4 regions of the Mesorhizobium sp. CNPSo 4684 genome follow, and region 4 is predicted to be linked to each of the others. Evidence: riboswitches for the same ligand, from Rfam matches in the RefSeq annotation. Region 4 holds a riboswitch; each other region holds the start of a gene.
The links. Region 4 has a riboswitch for cobalamin ahead of AC04SG_RS08865 (DUF1636 family protein). Riboswitches for the same ligand answer to the same signal wherever they lie in the genome.
Positions count from the first base shown of each region.

Region 1 (4,221 bases), on a different contig from region 4:
GATGGCCGGCGCGCTCGGCCTGGCATTGGCGGGACCGCGCAGCTATGGCGGCGTTGTCGTCGAGGATGCGTTCATGGGCGAAGGCGGCCGCCGCGAGGCGGAGAGCCTGGACATCAGGCGGGCGTTGAAACTCTACCAGGTCGCCGATTATCTGCTGATTGGATTGTTCGGGTTGCTCTCGGCGGCGCTGATTGCGATGACGTTCTGAACGGTTCTTACCCTCCCCCTTGTGGGGAGGGTCGGAAAATAAATGTCGCAAGGCGGCATTTTTTTCCGGGGTGGGGGACAGCGCCCTACGAGGACCCCCACCCCGCTCCGCTTCGCGGATCGACCCTCCCCACAAGGTGGAAGGATAACCCCCTAAAACTCGATCCCTTGCTGCGCTTTCACGCCCGCAGAAAAATGATGCTTGGTCACGCCCATCTCGGTGACAAGATCCGCTGCCTCGACCAGCGCCGTCTTGGCGTTGCGGCCGGTGACGACGACATGCAGGCCTTCGCGCCGCGCCTTTAGGGCCGCCACGACCTTGTCGAGATCGAGATAGTCGTAGCGCAGCGCGATGTTCAGTTCGTCGAGCACGACAAGGCTGATGGACGGATCGGCGATCAACTCCAGCGCCTTGACCCAGGCGGCTTCGGCCGCCGCAATGTCGCGCTTCAAATCCTGCGTCTCCCAGGTGAAACCTTCGCCCATCGTGTGCCAGATGACGCGGTCGCCGAACGCGGCGAAGGCATCCTTTTCGCCGGTGTGCCATTTGCCCTTGATGAACTGCACGACGCCGACGCGCTTGCCATAGCCGAGCATGCGCAGCGCCAGGCCGAAGGCAGCTGTGGTTTTGCCCTTGCCGGGTCCGGTGTTGACGATGAGCAGTCCCTTCTCGACCGTCTTTTCCGCAACCTCGGCGTCCTGCACGGCCTTGCGTTTGGCCATTTTGGCGCGGTGGCGTTCCTCGTCTTTTGCGTCGATGTCGGCCATTATTTCACCTTGAGCGGCAGCCCCGCCACCATCAATAGCACCGTATCGGCAATTGCGGCGACATGCTGGTTGAGCCGGCCGGCAGCGTCGCGGAACCGGCGTGCCAGCGCATTGTCGGGCACGATGCCTTGCCCGACTTCGTTGGAGACCACGAACCACGGCCCGCGCGGCCGCGACAGCACATCGGCCAGCCGCCGGCATTCCGCCTCGAGATCATGATCCGCCAGCATATGATTGGTCAGCCACAGCGTCAGGCAATCGACGAGTACGGGCTGGTTGTCCGGCAAGGCTTCGAGCGCACCGGCGAGATCGAGCGGCGCATCGATGGTCGCCCAGCCCTGGCCACGCCGCGACCTGTGTTGCGCGATGCGCTCACGCATCTCCTCGTCATAGGCTTCAGCGGTGGCGATATAGGCCCATGGCGGCGGCAACGCGGTCGCCAAGGTTTCGGCATGCGCGCTCTTGCCGGAGCGCGCGCCGCCGATGATGAAAGTCAAACTGCGATCAGGCAAAGCTGTTGCGCAGGCTGGTCGCCGTACCGGTAAAGCGTCCGCGCACCACGCCGACAACCGCGCCGAGCACCAGCCAGAACACCAGATTGGTCACCGTCACCGCCACCACGAACTGGTGATGCAGGCCTTCGGGGATCGGCGTCTCGAAGCTGTCCGGCTGCGGCGCGCCGACAATATGCGGCGCCACGATCAGGGCCACGGCCAGGATCGCCAGCGGCAGCGATTTGCGGAAGGCGATCAGGCCGAGACCGGCCGCGGTCGCCGCCACCGTTGCCCACCACCAGATCTGGCGCTGGGTGAGGTCGGCCGCCGGCATCGCCGGCAGTTCCGGCGGCAGGCCGAGGCCCGGGGCGAGCGTGAACGCGGCAAAACCGGCCAGCCCCCAGAACACGCCCTGGCGCCAGTTACCGATGCCGCCGGCGAATTCGGAAACCGCCACCAGGACCAGCGCGAAACCGATGCCGGTGACGATATTGGCCAGCACGCTGAAGGCGAAGCGTTCGAAGCCGTCGGCCGGCGCCCAGCCTTCGTCCTCTGCCGGCGCGGCTGCCTCAGCCGGCGCGGCGGTGCTCATGGCATTGGTGTCCGCAGCGTTGGCGGCGGGCGCCGCAGCATGCTCATGTTGATGGCCGCCACCGGCCTGTTCGTAAACTTCCGCCTTCAGGATGAGCGGCACGGTGGCATAGGCCTGCATGCAGGCGAGGACGACGCCGGCCACGAGCCCGGCGATCGCCGCGACGAACACGACGTTGCGAAACAGATTCATGATGTCAGATCCTCGTCAGTGGCAGGGGAACGCCATCGAATGGCGATAGTCGTGCGCGGCATTGTGGACCGCATCGATATGCGAGAAGCCGACAACGCCGATGACGAAAATGCCCAGAAACGCGCTAAGCACGAGCTGCATGAAGCGCGACTGCGAGGAGACGGAAGCGCCGAGGGAGACGGAAGCGGTATTCATATCTTGTCCTTTCGCCCTCCACCCGAGGGCATCGAAGTCAGTTCCCTGTCGCCGGCAGGTCTCCTGGCTCGCGGAATAACGCCCTTCCCCACCTTCCCGAAGAAAAATCCTCAGTGGCTTGGAGAGGACTACCGCACACAGTTGCGGGGGCAGCCACGGCATTGGGCAACAAGTCAGCCCTCACCGCATTCCCTCTTGGTCCCTAACGGAACCGACGACATGCGTGACTATAGGCTGAAACAGCCGCATCCGGCAAACCAAATTCCGCCGGCCAACAGCGCGAATGCGCCATGCAGCGTTACGGGTTCAAGGCGGTGATCCGCTCGGCAACCAGCCGCTGCAGCCGCCAGAGATGGCGGTCGTGAATGCCGCGCTCCTCCAGATTCTTCACCGTGTTGTAGAGATAGTCCGCGCCCGACCCCCAGTGCCCGCAGGATGTGGCCAGCCGCTCGACGACCTTCGCCTCGTCGAGCGGACCGGAATAGGTCAGGCCGGTGCGGTTGATGACGAAAGCCAGCGCCCTGAGCGGACCGGCCTCGCTTGCAAGCTTCAGCATGCGCGGCCGGTAGCTTGTCGGCTTCAGCGTGACTTCGCGCCGGAACAGCCGGCCCAGTTGCTGGCGCCTGTTGTCGTCGGCCAGCCGGAAGGCAACGCCTTTGCACTGTCCGCCGCTGTCGAGCGCCATCATCAGGCCGGGGCTTTCCTTGGTGCCCCGCCAGCGCGTCATGTTCATGCAAAAGGAGCGGTGCCAGCCGCGCGCCAGGGCGACGCGGTCCTCGACATAATCGATTTCCGGTTTCCAGATCAGCGAGCCATAGCCGAACAGCCACAGCGGCTCGGTGTCCGGAAGCTCGGCCTGCAATTCATCCAGCAGCGAATCATAGTCGCTGTCATCCAGATGCATCGAGTCCGGATCCGGCCCGGCGTCGGCGATCTCGCGCCAGCAACGCGCGACCAGCTCCGGCGTAAGCGACATCTGTCGTGCGTCCAATTTTCCGAATCCCCCAATGCCACGACATGATTATGCGCCGCGCCCGCAACCGGCAATGTCAGCCGTGATTGACAAACGATTTGCCGGGGTGTCGGCTGGTATCCCAGAGGAAGCCGGCCATGCAACCCAGCCCGAGCGAGCGCGATCCCTATAATGGCCTGACCCGGCTGGAGCCGACGCTGCCGTCCTCGGCCTATTGGGACGCTGGCGCCTACCAGCGCGATCTCGACGCCATCTGGTACAAAAGCTGGCTGCTCGTCTGCCGCGAGGCTGACCTTGCCCAGCCTTTGGCGTTCAGGACATTTCGTGTCGGCACGCAGGAAATCGTCGTGCTGCGCGACGACACCGGCGAACTGCGCGCCTTCCACAACACTTGCCGGCATCGCGGCTCGCAGCTTTGCCAGGAGAGCGAGGGCCGGCTGAAGGCGCGGCTGATCACGTGCCCCTACCACGCCTGGTCCTATTCGCTGCGCGGCGATCTGGTGCGCGTTCCCTCGAAATCGCTGCCCGACGGTTTCGACAAGGCCGATCATCCGCTCTATCGGGTGGCGCTGTCGGTCTGGCGCGGCTTTGTCTTCATCAACCTTGCTGAAAGCGTCGACGGTACGGCTGCGTCATCCTTCGATCCGGCTTCCGGCAACCTCGGCAACTGGCCGCTGGAAACGCTGGTATCAGGCCATGTCCTGCGCAAGGTGATGAATTGCAACTGGAAGATCTTTTGGGAGAACTTCAACGAGTGCCTGCACTGCCCTGGCGTCCACAAGGACCTGTCGCGGCTGGTG
Region 1 is NZ_JBWLUX010000023.1:76,604-80,824, forward strand. It holds gene cbiB (adenosylcobinamide-phosphate synthase CbiB) at 1-208, shown strand, start outside; gene cobO (cob(I)yrinic acid a,c-diamide adenosyltransferase) at 361-975, opposite strand; gene cobU (bifunctional adenosylcobinamide kinase/adenosylcobinamide-phosphate guanylyltransferase) at 975-1,487, opposite strand; gene AC04SG_RS21510 (CbtA family protein) at 1,480-2,253, opposite strand; gene AC04SG_RS21515 (CbtB domain-containing protein) at 2,269-2,448, opposite strand; cobalamin riboswitch at 2,485-2,679, opposite strand; gene AC04SG_RS21520 (gamma-glutamylcyclotransferase) at 2,747-3,439, opposite strand; gene AC04SG_RS21525 (aromatic ring-hydroxylating oxygenase subunit alpha) at 3,559-4,221, shown strand, end outside.
Region 1: another riboswitch for cobalamin. It lies ahead of AC04SG_RS21515 (CbtB domain-containing protein); the one in region 4 lies ahead of AC04SG_RS08865 (DUF1636 family protein).

Region 2 (4,221 bases), on a different contig from region 4:
GAGCAGTGATGCCTTCTTCAGCGGGAGACGCAAACGGCGCCGGGATTTCCTCCACCGCGGGCGCGGCAAAGCTCTCCTGATGATATTTCATCATGTCGAAGCCGGCGGCATCCAGCATGCCGCGCACGGCGCGCATGAAGGGATCGGGACCGCAGCAAAAGATCTCGCGCTCGCGGAAATCAGGCGCCAGCAAGGGCAGCCGGATCGCGTCGATGCGGCCCATATGGCCGTACCAGCCTTCACGGCTCGAGCGCTCCTCGATCATGAAGCCGAGCGACAGGCCGGGCATATGACCGCCGAGCAGTTCGAGTTCCTTGCGGAAGATGATCTCTTCCGCACGACGCGCGCAATTGACGAAGCCGACATCGGTCCACGGCGCGCAGTCGTTCAGCCAGCGCAGCATCGACATCATCGGCGTCACGCCGGAGCCGGCCGAGATGAACAGATATTTGGCCGCCGGGTGGCTGTGCAACGAGAAGTCGCCGGCCGGTCCATAGGCCTTGACGTGCGAGCCGGGCGTCAGATGGTCGAACATCCATCGCGTGCCGATGCTGCCCGGTTGCGCCTTGACCGTCACCGCGATCGAGAACGGCCGCGACGGCGACGACGACAGCGTGTAGGTGCGCATCAGCGGCCCGTCCGGTGTCGGCAGCTCCAGCGTCACGAACTGACCCGGCTTGTAGCGGAACCAGGTCTGGTTGTCGGAGCGGAAGGTGAAGGTCTTGACGTCAGGCGCCTCGTCGCTGACGCCGATCACCTCCAGCACCTGCAGCCTGTCATTCCACGGCGCCATCTGGTCGAGATGGCGATAGAGCCCAAGATCCGTCATCGCATTCATCCCTCTGTCCTTTTTGCTCTGCTCATGTCGTTATCCCAAAACCGCAATACACTTTTGGGCGACATGAACTCACGCGACGCTGCGCAGCGCCGGCCGGCCGCCTTCGGCAAGGCGCGGACCGATGAAGGCTGCGTACCATTCGACGAACTGGATCACGCCGCCCTCATGCAGCTCCGAATAGGGGCCCGGCTCATAGGCCGGAGACAGGATGCCGAAGGCGTTCTCCTCGACGATGCGACGGTCCTGGTCGTTGGTCTCGGTCCAGACATGCGTGAGTTCGTCGATGGTGTAGTCGACGCCCTCGACCGCATCCTTGTGCACCAGCCACTTGGTCGTCACCGCGGTCTCCGTGGCGCTGATCGGCAGCACCCGGAAGGTCACTGCATGGTCGATGAGGATGTGGTTCCAGGTCGTCGGATAGTGGTAGTGCATCAAGGTGCCGATGCGGTCGGCGGCAACAGTGTCGGAGAGGTTCTTCGTCACCGCGCGCTTTCCCGTCATCGTATAGCTCACGGCATCGCTCAGCAGCGGCGCGCGGGTTGCACGGTACTGTCCGGCCGGATCGATGCGGAACTTGCTCGGCAGGCCCGCCGCTTCGCATTTCGCCCAATGCGCCAGCATCTCCGGATCGCTGTCGGCCCCCTGCACGCCGGTTACCGTCGGCGCTTCCGGGAAGGTCTTGCAGAGTTCGGGATGGTTGCCGGCGCAGTGGTAGCACTCGCGGTTGTTTTCCCAGACCAGCTTCCAGTTGCCCTTCTCGACGATGGTCGATTCGAAAGCGATCTTGGCTTCGCTCAGCCGGTGCGGCTTGAGGTAGGGCTCGATCATGGCCCGCATCGGCGCGAAGTCCGCGGGTTCTTTCGCCAGGCAGATGAAGATGTACCCGGCCACGCTTTCGCAGGCGACCGGCTTTAGGCCGAACTGGCTCTTGTCGAAACCCTCGGCCATCTGGCGGGCGAACAGCAGTCGGCCGTCGAGCTCGTAGGTCCACTGGTGATAGGGGCAGACGAGCTTTGCCGCCGTGCCTTTCTCGGTGTTGCAGACGCGGCTGCCGCGATGGCGGCAGGAATTGTGAAAGGCGTTGATGTTGCCCTTCTGGTCGCGGACGAGCACCACCGGATAGTCGCCGATCTGCACGGTGATATAACTGCCGGGCTTCGGCAGTTCGCAATCATGGCCGACGAACAGCCAGTCGCGATACCAGATCAGCTCCATGTCGAGCTTGAAATAGTCCGGGTCGGTGTAGAAGGGTTGCTCGAGCGAAAAGCCTTGCTTGCGGCCGTTCAAGAGCCTCAGCATGTCGTTGCGCGCATCCATAGTTCTGTCCTCGTGGTTTAAGGACTGAACTTGGTGGTGATGGAGGAAGGATCGGCCGCAGGCCGGCGCGACGCCGGGCATGCGCTATCCACCTCTTGACCGCCCACCGCGATCAGTCGAGTTCAAGCATCTCGGGCTGGTTTCCGGGCTCTGGAGTTGTCCTTGCGGACGATCGCGACACCTTCCCAGGCTTCTCGCCCAGTGGTCTCCCGTTGCGACTTGAACTCCACCACCGTTGCGGGGGCAGCGCCGGATTCTGACCGGCTTCCCAATTCTCCGCTCCGTCGTCACGAAGCGGCACCTGAGATGGGATCATCTAATCACGGCAGCGATCGCGACATCGGCATGAAAGCGACATCGTCTCCATGCGGCGCGACACGCGCGACAACGCGGCGGCAGACGATCGTGGGGCTGACGGTGTTGTTTTCGGGGCGGATCGCGGCCCTCGCAAATCACCTCGAATCAGCCTGCCGACCAAGGGAAAACACGTCAACGGTATCGAAAAGTGACTATTAGCAGTTTCTAAAATCGAACCGAACGGTTCGTTTCTGTTGACAATGCGTGCAGGACGGTGTGAACGCTGACGCCCGGACACACTCGGTGAGCCAGACGGCATGGTCACATAAGCCTTTGTATTATTTACATAAAGTGAGATGGTAGGCATGCTTATCAAAATTACAAGAGGTGAAATCATGGCCCAGCCGGAACAACTTCGTGATTGGAAACCAGCCTATGGCTTTCCCACATCGGGGCTGTCCGAACGACGCGAATTGCTCCCACCACACGCCGCTAGACGGACAGCAAAACTGGAGTACTAAAAATGAAAAAGATCATCCTTACTGCCGCCGCCGTTTTGGCCATCACCGGCAGCGCCTTCGCTGGTAGCGACAATTACGGTTCCAATGGTGCGAACCAGCCCGCTGCCGCGGCTGACAGCTCGTATACGGCTTCCATTCAGAAGTCGGCGCCCGCTGACAAGCAGCCCGTCGTTCAGGGCAGCGACCGCAACCTCTTCGGCCGTTAACAGCTGATCCCGATCCAAACAGAAGCGTGGCGGCCTGTCCGCCGCTCTCGGGATCTCGAAGAAATTCAGGAGTATTTAAGATGAAAAAGATCATCGTTGCTGCCGCCGCCGTTCTGGCCGTTTCCGGCAGCGCTTTCGCCGCCAGTGACAACTATGGTTCGAACGGCGCCAACCAGCCTGCGGTTACGTCGACCGATAGTGGCCACACGGCTTCGGTTGCGAAGTCGGATCCGGCTGCTCAGGCTCCCGCACAGGGCGCCGACCGTAACCTCTTCGGTCGCTAACAAACGATCGGGATCTGACCTCAGAGTTTTTCGAACAACGATCCCAGTCGAACATCGAACAAGCTGCAGAGCGGCGTCATCACCAGCCGCTCTGCCACATGATGAAAATTCAGGAGACTTGACATGAAGAAGATCGCTCTTGCTGCCGCTGCGCTTTTGGTTGCCGCCGGCAGTGCTTATGCCCGCAACGACAATGTCGGCTCTAGCGCCGTCGACAACCAGGCGACCGTCAACGTCGACAACACCCGGACGTCGTCGGTGCCCAACACCGGTTCGCCGGTCTACAAGTTGTTGAACTCGTCGGGCGACGTACAGAAGTCCGCCCCGCACGGCAGCGACCGGAACCTCTTCGGTAATCGCTAGAACGTTTCACCGTTTCACAGAAACGGCGAACCGCTCTATCTGTTTGTTTTTCGCAATTCCCGGACGGAAAACCGCTCACACTTTTCCTGGAATTGCTCTAACAGGCGAAGTTTGAAAAAAGAGCGGCGGGCTTGGCCCGCCGCTCTTTTTTTTCATGCCGGTACGACGCGCCGATCTCAGGCCGCCTTCACTTCCACCGGCTTGAGCGAGAAGGAATGCCCGTCGGCGTCGAAGATGTGCAGGTCGCCGGCATCCGCAGTCAGCCGCAGCTTCGCCCCGCGCTTGACCTCGACATTGCCGGGCAGCTTGGTCACCAGCGGCAGGTCGGCGCGGCCGATGTCGACATAGACCAGCTGGACCTCGCCGAGCTGCTCGACATAGTCCACCACGCCTTC
Region 2 is NZ_JBWLUX010000011.1:16,412-20,632, reverse strand. It holds gene AC04SG_RS11840 (FAD-binding oxidoreductase) at 1-829, opposite strand, end outside; gene AC04SG_RS11835 (aromatic ring-hydroxylating oxygenase subunit alpha) at 908-2,155, opposite strand; cobalamin riboswitch at 2,273-2,475, opposite strand; gene AC04SG_RS11830 (DUF680 domain-containing protein) at 2,976-3,179, shown strand; gene AC04SG_RS11825 (DUF680 domain-containing protein) at 3,260-3,463, shown strand; gene AC04SG_RS11820 (DUF680 domain-containing protein) at 3,587-3,826, shown strand; gene AC04SG_RS11815 (ABC transporter ATP-binding protein) at 4,003-4,221, opposite strand, start outside.
Region 2: another riboswitch for cobalamin. It lies ahead of AC04SG_RS11835 (aromatic ring-hydroxylating oxygenase subunit alpha); the one in region 4 lies ahead of AC04SG_RS08865 (DUF1636 family protein).

Region 3 (4,221 bases), on a different contig from region 4:
CCGCGGCCGCGGCAGAACCTGCGCAGCGCGGCCCAACTGGCCGGGCTGCTATAGTTGGTGGCAAGACCAGATCCACCCGGTGCAAGCTGTTCAATGAACAGCGCCGGCAAAGAGGGATCTCAAGATCCGAGGCAGTAGGATCAAGGCTATGTCGCGCCTTTCGAGACAGGCAACTGGCGGTGCCGCTGACCAGATGACGGTCGTCGTGGACCGCTTGAGTAGACGCCAAGGTTGATGCCGCGCGTACAGAGGGGGATTTTGTCAACAGTCTCCTGTTAGCGGCTGCTGGGTTGCTGCCGTTCAGCCTCGTCCCGACCAAATGCAGTCCTCCGAATCCGGGAACCGGAGTCGCATCTCCGCGCCGCGCCGGAGGGGGATCACCGTCTTCACTGCCGCTTCGACATCTTTGCTTTCTACACACTCCAGGTGTGCATCAGGGGTGAGATGCAGCAACCCGGACTGGCCCAGCCAGCTGTCGGGGGGAGCGCCGGCAGGAGGCATATAGCGCCTCGAACAGCGCTCTTCGACGCCCCGATATGTCCTGCCGGGGCATCGAATGTCCTATCCATCGTCGCACTCGCTTCGGCCGCATGGGGCTTCGCCACTGGGCCTCATCTGCTGCGCGCTTCACCCGGCGGACAGCAGACAGCGAAGCCTCCACGACCGAGAAAATCTCGTGATGGCGGCTCGACTGCGCGACCGGCCCGCCATTTTGGGGAGGTGTCCACTGCAGGTGCCTGCTGTCGACCTCGCCCTTCATCTCTTGACCGCATGTTGCCTCGTCCTCTCAGCCGGCCGAGCCTCCCGACAGCCGGATAGATGATGACGATCCCCTCCTGGAGAATGTCTCGTTTGAAAAGCGTGACGGTCTACGCCGCCTTATTCCTACGACCTTATCGCGTACCATCTACGGTTCTGCCGCGCTCGCGGCGAAACGCAGTCACTCTACCGTGCAACACACAATGGAAATACGACAGGCGCACCAGAAATGGTGGGGTCCGTGTCAAAGATTTCTAGGTAAACCCGCGAAAGCGAAACGGCATCCCTTGGTTTAGGCGTCGAGCCAGACTAGCCGTTTGTCTTCGCTCTCACTCCGCGAGCGGGCGAGATACCCGGAGCCGGCCCCAGGTGTATATGAGTGCAACGTGTGCGGAGCCGGTCTGCCAAATCGGGGACTATCTGACCTGAGAAAGCCATCTTGCCGATGCGTCATGCGACTTGGGCTTTGGATTTCAGGAAGTCAGAGGCGCGAGCCCCTCGATTCGGGGTGAGGATAGCCATTGATGATCGCCCGCATATAGGGATCGGATCGACGCCGCCGATTTGGCAGGCCGCGGTGGGCTCGAACAGCAAGCCGGCCGGAGTTCTCCAGGTCTACTGGCATTGGACGGTTCAATGTGTGGTCTGATTTACCAGTCGATCTGCGGGTTCGCAGCTACTCGCTCTCGTTGCGGCCTCTTGCGAAAACACCAACATTTTACATAATGACATAAACATTTCTTTATGCGACATTGACACACGGCTCCTGCTGTGATTGTCTGCGTGCTGTGGTTCTCCGTACGGCACTGCCGCATGGAGCTAAGAGGGAAGCCGGTGCGAGGCCGGCGCTGCCCCCGCAACTGTTAGCGGTGAGCCAACCCCACTCATGTCACTGAGGCGAACAGCCTCGGGAAGACGGGGAGAAGCTATGACCCCGCGAGCCAGGAGACCTGCCACGACGAATTATGTCCACGGGCGGGGTGTCTCGGTGGCCGCAGCAGCCCGGCGTTCGTGCCGGCCTACGAGGCGCCTTCTTGTCCCCACGCCCCAACCATCGGGGTATGGCATGACTGTCTCTCAGCAAATTCCTGTGGCAACGCTCGGTGTGCCGCGGTTCGGTCGCCGGCGGGAACTGAAATTCGCGCTTGAAAGCTACTGGTCCGGAAAATCTTCCGCTACCGACCTTCTCACGACGGCGAAAGCACTGCGTGCCGCCAACTGGGAAGAGCAGCGCGACCGCGGTGTGTCGAAAATTCCGTCGAACGACTTCTCGCTCTACGACCATGTTCTCGACACTGCAACTATGGTCGGCGCCGTGCCGTCCCGATACGCCTGGCCTGGCGGCGAGCTCCCGCTCGACATCTACTTCGCCATGGCGCGCGGCGACCAAGGTCAGACGGGGAGCTGCGTGCACTCTGATCAGGAGCGTGCGGCTGGCCCTGCCCTGACCGCGATGGAAATGACCAAATGGTTCGACACCAACTATCACTATATCGTGCCGGAACTCGAGGATGATCAGACGTTCGCCCTCTCGTCGACGAAACCGGTTGATCACTTCCTCGAGGCTAAAGCCCTCGGCATTCACACACGCCCAGTCATCCTTGGACCTGTCACCTTCCTCAAACTGGCGAAGTCACCTGCGGAAGGTTTCAATCCCATCGCGCTGCTGCCGCGGCTTCTGCCCGTCTACGAGCAGCTCCTGCGGAGGTTGAAACTGTCGGGAGCCAATTGGGTTCAGATCGATGAACCAGCCCTTGTCCTGGATCTAAACCCGAACGAACGAGCTGCGTATGAATTTGCCTATGGGCAGCTGTCGAAGGCCACTCCCGAGCTGAAGATCATGCTGGCTACCTATTTCGGGGCTCTGGGGGACAATCTCGAGACGGCGATTTCGCTGCCAGTGGCCGGCCTGCATCTCGATCTTTCGCGCGCTCCCGAGCAGTTGGAGACGGTTGGTCGGCTTGCGCCTAAGGACCTGGTGCTGTCGCTTGGCTTGATCGATGGCCGCAACGTCTGGCGCGCGAACCTGCCTGCCATTCTCGACCGCATCAAGCCGATCGTCGCCGGCTGGCCTTTGGACCGCGTCGAAATTGCGCCTTCATGCTCGATGCTGCATATGCCCGTGGACCTTCGGATGGAGACGGCACTCGACGCCGCCATCAGGTCGTGGCTCGCCTTCGCGGCGCAGAAGACCGACGAACTGGTGGTGCTGGCGAGGGCGCTGTCCGAAGGCAGGGATGCAGTGGCAGACGAGTTGACAGCTTCTGCCGAGGCTGCCGCTGCTCACGCAGCGTCCGCAAAGGTCCATGATCCGCTTGTTGAAGGTCGGATCGCCGGCATCGACGACAGCATGAAGCAACGAAAGAACCCTTTCTTCGTGCGTTCCACGGTCCAGGCCCGCACGCTAAGCCTGCCCCCGTTCCCAACGACGACCATAGGATCATTCCCGCAGACGCCTCGGGTGCGCAAGGCCCGCTCCGCCCACAGGAAGGGCGAGCTCAGCTATCTCGACTACGACAGCTTCCTGCAGAACGAGACCAAGACTGCCATTCGCTGGCAGGAGGAGATCGGACTGGACGTGCTGGTGCACGGCGAGTTCGAACGCAACGACATGGTACAGCATTTCGGCGAGCAGCTGTCTGGCTTCGCCTTCACCCAGCATGGCTGGGTGCAAAGCTATGGCTCCCGGTACGTGCGCCCCCCGATCATCTTCGGCGACGTATCGCGCCCCAATCCGATGACGGTGCGCTGGTGGGAATTCGCCCAGTCGCTTACGCAAAAGCCAGTCAAGGGAATGCTCACAGGCCCTGTGACCATTCTTAACTGGTCTTTTGTCCGCGACGACATTCCCCGCTCCGAGGTCTGCCGCCAGATCGCGCTCGCCATTCGCGATGAAGTGACGGACCTGGAAAGATCTGGCGCAAAGATAATCCAGATTGACGAGGCGGCGTTTCGCGAAGGTTTGCCGCTGCGCAAGTCCGACTGGCAAGTCTATCTCGACTGGGCAGTGGAATGCTTCCGGCTCGCTTCAACCGGTGTACAGGACGCGACCCAGATCCACACTCACATGTGCTATTCGGAGTTCAACACGATCATCGACGTGATCGCTGAGCTGGACGCGGATGTAATTTCAATTGAGACATCGCGCTCGGCGATGGAACTGCTGGACGCCTTTACGAGCACCAAATATCCAAACGAAATCGGTCCCGGAGTCTATGACATCCACTCACCGCGCGTTCCGGAAGTCGCCGAGATTTCGGCCCTTCTCATGCTTGCACGCGAGCGGCTCTCCGACGGGCAACTTTGGGTAAACCCGGACTGCGGCCTCAAAACACGCAAATGGGAGGAGGTCCGCCCTGCCCTCGTGAACATGGTCGCTGCAGCACGCACGCTCCGGGAGAGAGTGCAGGCCTGAGGCTTTGAGATTAGATCATGGCACTTGATGAAGGTCGCGACCGGCTC
Region 3 is NZ_JBWLUX010000064.1:7,855-12,075, reverse strand. It holds partial or broken gene AC04SG_RS32275 (adenosine kinase) at 1-54, shown strand, start outside; cobalamin riboswitch at 1,532-1,731, shown strand; gene metE (5-methyltetrahydropteroyltriglutamate--homocysteine S-methyltransferase) at 1,850-4,174, shown strand.
Region 3: another riboswitch for cobalamin. It lies ahead of metE (5-methyltetrahydropteroyltriglutamate--homocysteine S-methyltransferase); the one in region 4 lies ahead of AC04SG_RS08865 (DUF1636 family protein).

Region 4 (4,221 bases):
GAGAGCGGCGACGAAATGTATCTCGGCCTCGCCAAATGGGGCCGCGAACACGCCGCCTATATTGAGGAGATCTACCGCGCGGTCGCCGAGCGCGGTCCGATCGCCGCTTCGGCGCTCGAAGGCCAGAAGGGCTCGGGCGGCTGGTGGGGCTGGAGCCATGCCAAGCATGCCTTCGAGTGGCTCTTCTGGGCCGGCCGTATCACCACGGCCTACCGTCGCGGCTTCGAGCGCTTCTACGACCTGCCCGAGCGCGTGCTGCCTCAGGCGGTCCTCGATCTGCCGGTGCCGGCCGCCAAGGACGCGCACCGCGAGTTGCTGCGCATTTCCGCCCGCGCCCACGGCATCGCGACATCTGGCGATTTGCGCGACTATTTCCGCCTGTCGCCGGCCGACATGAAGGGCCGGCTGGAGGAGTTGGTCGAGACGGGCGAGCTTTTGCCGGTGCGCGTCGAAGGCTGGGACAAGCCGGCTTACCTCCACAAGGACGCCCGCCTGCCGCGAAAAATCGAAGCCCGCGCCTTGCTGGCGCCGTTCGACCCCGTCGTCTTCGAGCGTTCGCGCAGCGAGCGTCTGTTCGATTTCCGCTACCGCATCGAGATCTACACGCCTGCCGACAAGCGGCAATACGGCTATTACGTGCTGCCATTCCTGCTCGGCGACCGGATCGTGGGGCGCGTCGACCTCAAAGCCGACCGTCCCGCCAGCGTGCTGCGCGTCCACGCGGCTTATGCCGAACCCAAAGCGCCACCTGAGACCGCCGCACAACTCTTCGAGGAATTGAAGCAGATGCAGGGCTGGCTTGGCCTCGAGCGCATCGAAGTGACGCCGGCTGGCGATTTGGGACAGCCTTTGGCCGACATTGCCATGTCGTAGCCGTGCGTTGACAGTGCTGCCCGCAAAAGCCTAAATCCGCTGTAGACGGTCCCCTGCCCGCAACGGCTGGGGCCAAGAGGGAATGCGGTGCGGGACAATATCCCAAATCCGCGGCTGTCCCCGCAACTGTAAGCGACGAGCCAAGGCCGAAAGCCACTGGGTAACACCGGGAAGGCGGCTACCAAGGCTATGACCCGCGAGCCAGGAGACCTGCCGTCTGAGACAAAATATCCGATCGCCTGGCGGGTTTCCGGGCAAGGAGCCCGGTTTTTGGACCAGAACAGCAGTTTTTCGGCTGGCACAGCGGATGTTTCGTCCGCCGATAGCGACGCATTGACTGGCGTGACCGTCATCGTCTGCGCCTCCTGCCGCGACGAGACCGGCTCAGACGCCCATCCCCGCGCTGGCGAATTGCTGGCTGAGGACACGCGCCGCGCCGCTGCCGGCGACATCCGTGTCCGCACCGTCGAATGCCTCGGCAATTGCAAGCGTCGGCTCAGCGCTGCGATCCTGCGCGACAGCTGCTGGAGCTATGTCTTCGGTGACCTGACCGCGACCAGCGGCGCCGATCTCGTTACCGGCGCCAAGCTCTTCGCCACCTCGACGGACGGCCTCATCCCCTGGCGCGGCCGGCCCGATAGCCTCAAGCGCGGCCTCGTTGCCCGCATCCCACCCCTCGACATGCTGAAGGACTGACCATGAACGCTCCAAATCCGGCCGGCAATCTCTCCCGTGTTCCATGCACCGTCGTCACCGGCTTTCTCGGCGCCGGCAAGACGACGCTGGTCCGCCATCTCCTGGAAAATGCCGGCGGCAAGCGCATTGCCATCATCGTCAACGAGTTCGGCGACATCGGCATCGACGGCGAGATTCTCAAGGGATGCGGCATCGACACCTGCCCTGAGGAGAACATCGTTGAGCTGGCCAATGGCTGCATCTGCTGCACCGTCGCCGACGATTTCGTGCCGGCCCTCGACCAGATCCTGGCGCTGACGCCGAAGGTCGACCACATCCTGATCGAGACCTCGGGCTTGGCTTTGCCCAAACCGCTGGTCCAGGCTTTCCAGTGGCCGAGCGTGAAGAGCCGCGTGACGGTCGACGGCGTCATCGCCGTCGTCGACGGCCCGGCACTGGCCGAAGGCCGCGTCGCCAACGACATGGACGCCCTGCAGGCACAGCGTGTTCAGGATGAGACGCTCGATCACGACGATCCAGTCGAGGAAGTCTTCGAGGACCAGATCGCCTGCGCCGACCTGATCATCCTGTCGAAGAGCGATTTGATGGATTCAGCCGGGTCGGCCCGCGCCAACGCCATCATCGGCGAACACTCCGCCCGCGCCGTAAAAATCGTGGCGACCGCGCATGGCAAGGTCGATCCCTCGATCCTGCTGGGCCTCGGCCTCGCCGTCGAGGACGATATCGAGAACCGCAAGTCGCACCATGACGGCGCTTTCGACCACGAGCACGACGACTTCGACACCTTCATCGTCGACATTCCCTCGATCGTCAATCCCGACGAACTGGCAAAGCGCGTCACCACCATTGCCGAAGAGGAGAATGTGCTGCGCGTGAAAGGCTTCGTCGATGTCGGCGGCAAGCCGATGCGGCTTTTGCTGCAGGCCGTCGGCCCGCGCGTCAACCATTACTATGACCGCGCCTGGACGGCCGAGGACGACCGCCGCTCGCGCCTCGTCGTCATTGGCCTCAAGGGGCTGAACCGCCCGGCGATCGAGCGTATACTCGCCGGCTGACCCAAACCACGAGCCGCAATGCACATACTCACCACGACCTCCGCCTCGCTCGACGATCTCGCCGAGCCAGTTGATCTCAGGCAGACGCCGGCGGATATCGTGGCGCTGTCCTTCACCGACAGCGACCTCGCCGGGCTGGCGGCGGCGTGGAAGGCTGATGCCGGCCGCCTGCCCTCGATGCGATTGGCGGCGCTCCGCGATCTGCGCCACCCCATGTCCGTCGACCTCTGGGTCGACAGCGTCGCCCGCCACGCCAAGATGATTTTGGTGCGCATCCTCGGCGGCTACGACTGGTGGCGCTACGGCTGCGACCAGCTTGCAGCAATCGCCCGTGAGCGGGGCATCAAACTCGCCCTGCTGCCCGGCGAAGGCCACGACGAGGACCTGCGCCTGACCGAAGCCTCGACGCTCCCGCGTGAGGAACTGGACGCCTTGCTTGATTATTTCCGCGAGGGCGGCCCGGAGAATATGAGCGCGCTGATGCAGCGGCTGGCGGGGTTGGCCGGGTCGGATGTGGCGGCGGCCGAGCCGGTCGCGGTGCCGAAAGCCGGGTTTTATGAGCCGGGGCGTGGAGTTGTCGACGTTGGCGATCCTTCACACCCCCCTCTGTCCTGCCGGACATCTCCCCCGCAAGGGGGGAGATCAACCGTCACCAAAGCCGGTCCCTCTTCTGCGCCGTTGGACAAGAATCTGTCTGGACCATCCAAGATTGGCGAAATCGCCGATGACAGCGCAATCTCCCCCCTTGCGGGGGAGATGTCCGGCAGGACAGAGGGGGGTGGGCGGGAACGCGACGCCGACAATCCCCCCGCACCCATCATCCCCATCCTCTTCTACCGCTCGATGCTGCTGGCTGCCGATGTCGCGCCCATCGACGCGCTTTTTGATGCACTCCGCCAGCGCGGCATCACCCCGGTCCCGATCTTCGTCTCCAGCCTGAAAGACGCCACCTCGCTGGCCTTCGTCGAAACCGCGCTGGCCTCGCTCAAACCCGCCGCCATCATCACAGCCACCGCCTTCGCTTCCGGTGCCGAGCCCGGCGTGGAAACCCTGTTCGACCGCGCCGGCGTGCCCGTCTTCCAGGTCATCGTCGCCACCACTCGCCGCGACGTCTGGGACAAGAACCAGCGCGGCCTGGCGCCCGCCGACCTTGCCATGCATGTCGTGCTGCCCGAACTCGACGGCCGCATCCTTGCCGGCGCGATTTCCTTCAAGGGTGAAAGCGAGACCGACCCGGCGCTCGGCCACCGCGCCTTCGCCAACCGGCCGGAACCGGATCGCGTGGCGCAGGTGGCGGATAGGGTAGCGGCGTTTATTCGCCTGCAGGAGACGGCTCGCGCGGCGCGCAAGCTGGCGATATTGATTCCCGACTATCCGAGCGCCCCCGGCCGCACCGGCTACGCTGTCGGCCTCGACGTGCCATCCAGCGTGCTGGCGATGCTGCATGACCTGAAGGCGCAGGGCTATGCGGTTGAAGGGATTCCGCAAACACCGCGTGCGTTGCTGGATTTGCTGGAGCGGAGTGATGATGGGTTGGGATTGGGAGAGTATCTGGACTTCTCCAGGGATTTGCCTGCTGAAGCTGTGGCTGTCGTCG
Region 4 is NZ_JBWLUX010000008.1:19,543-23,763, forward strand. It holds gene AC04SG_RS08860 (winged helix-turn-helix domain-containing protein) at 1-873, shown strand, start outside; cobalamin riboswitch at 903-1,105, shown strand; gene AC04SG_RS08865 (DUF1636 family protein) at 1,144-1,569, shown strand; gene cobW (cobalamin biosynthesis protein CobW) at 1,572-2,624, shown strand; gene cobN (cobaltochelatase subunit CobN) at 2,643-4,221, shown strand, end outside.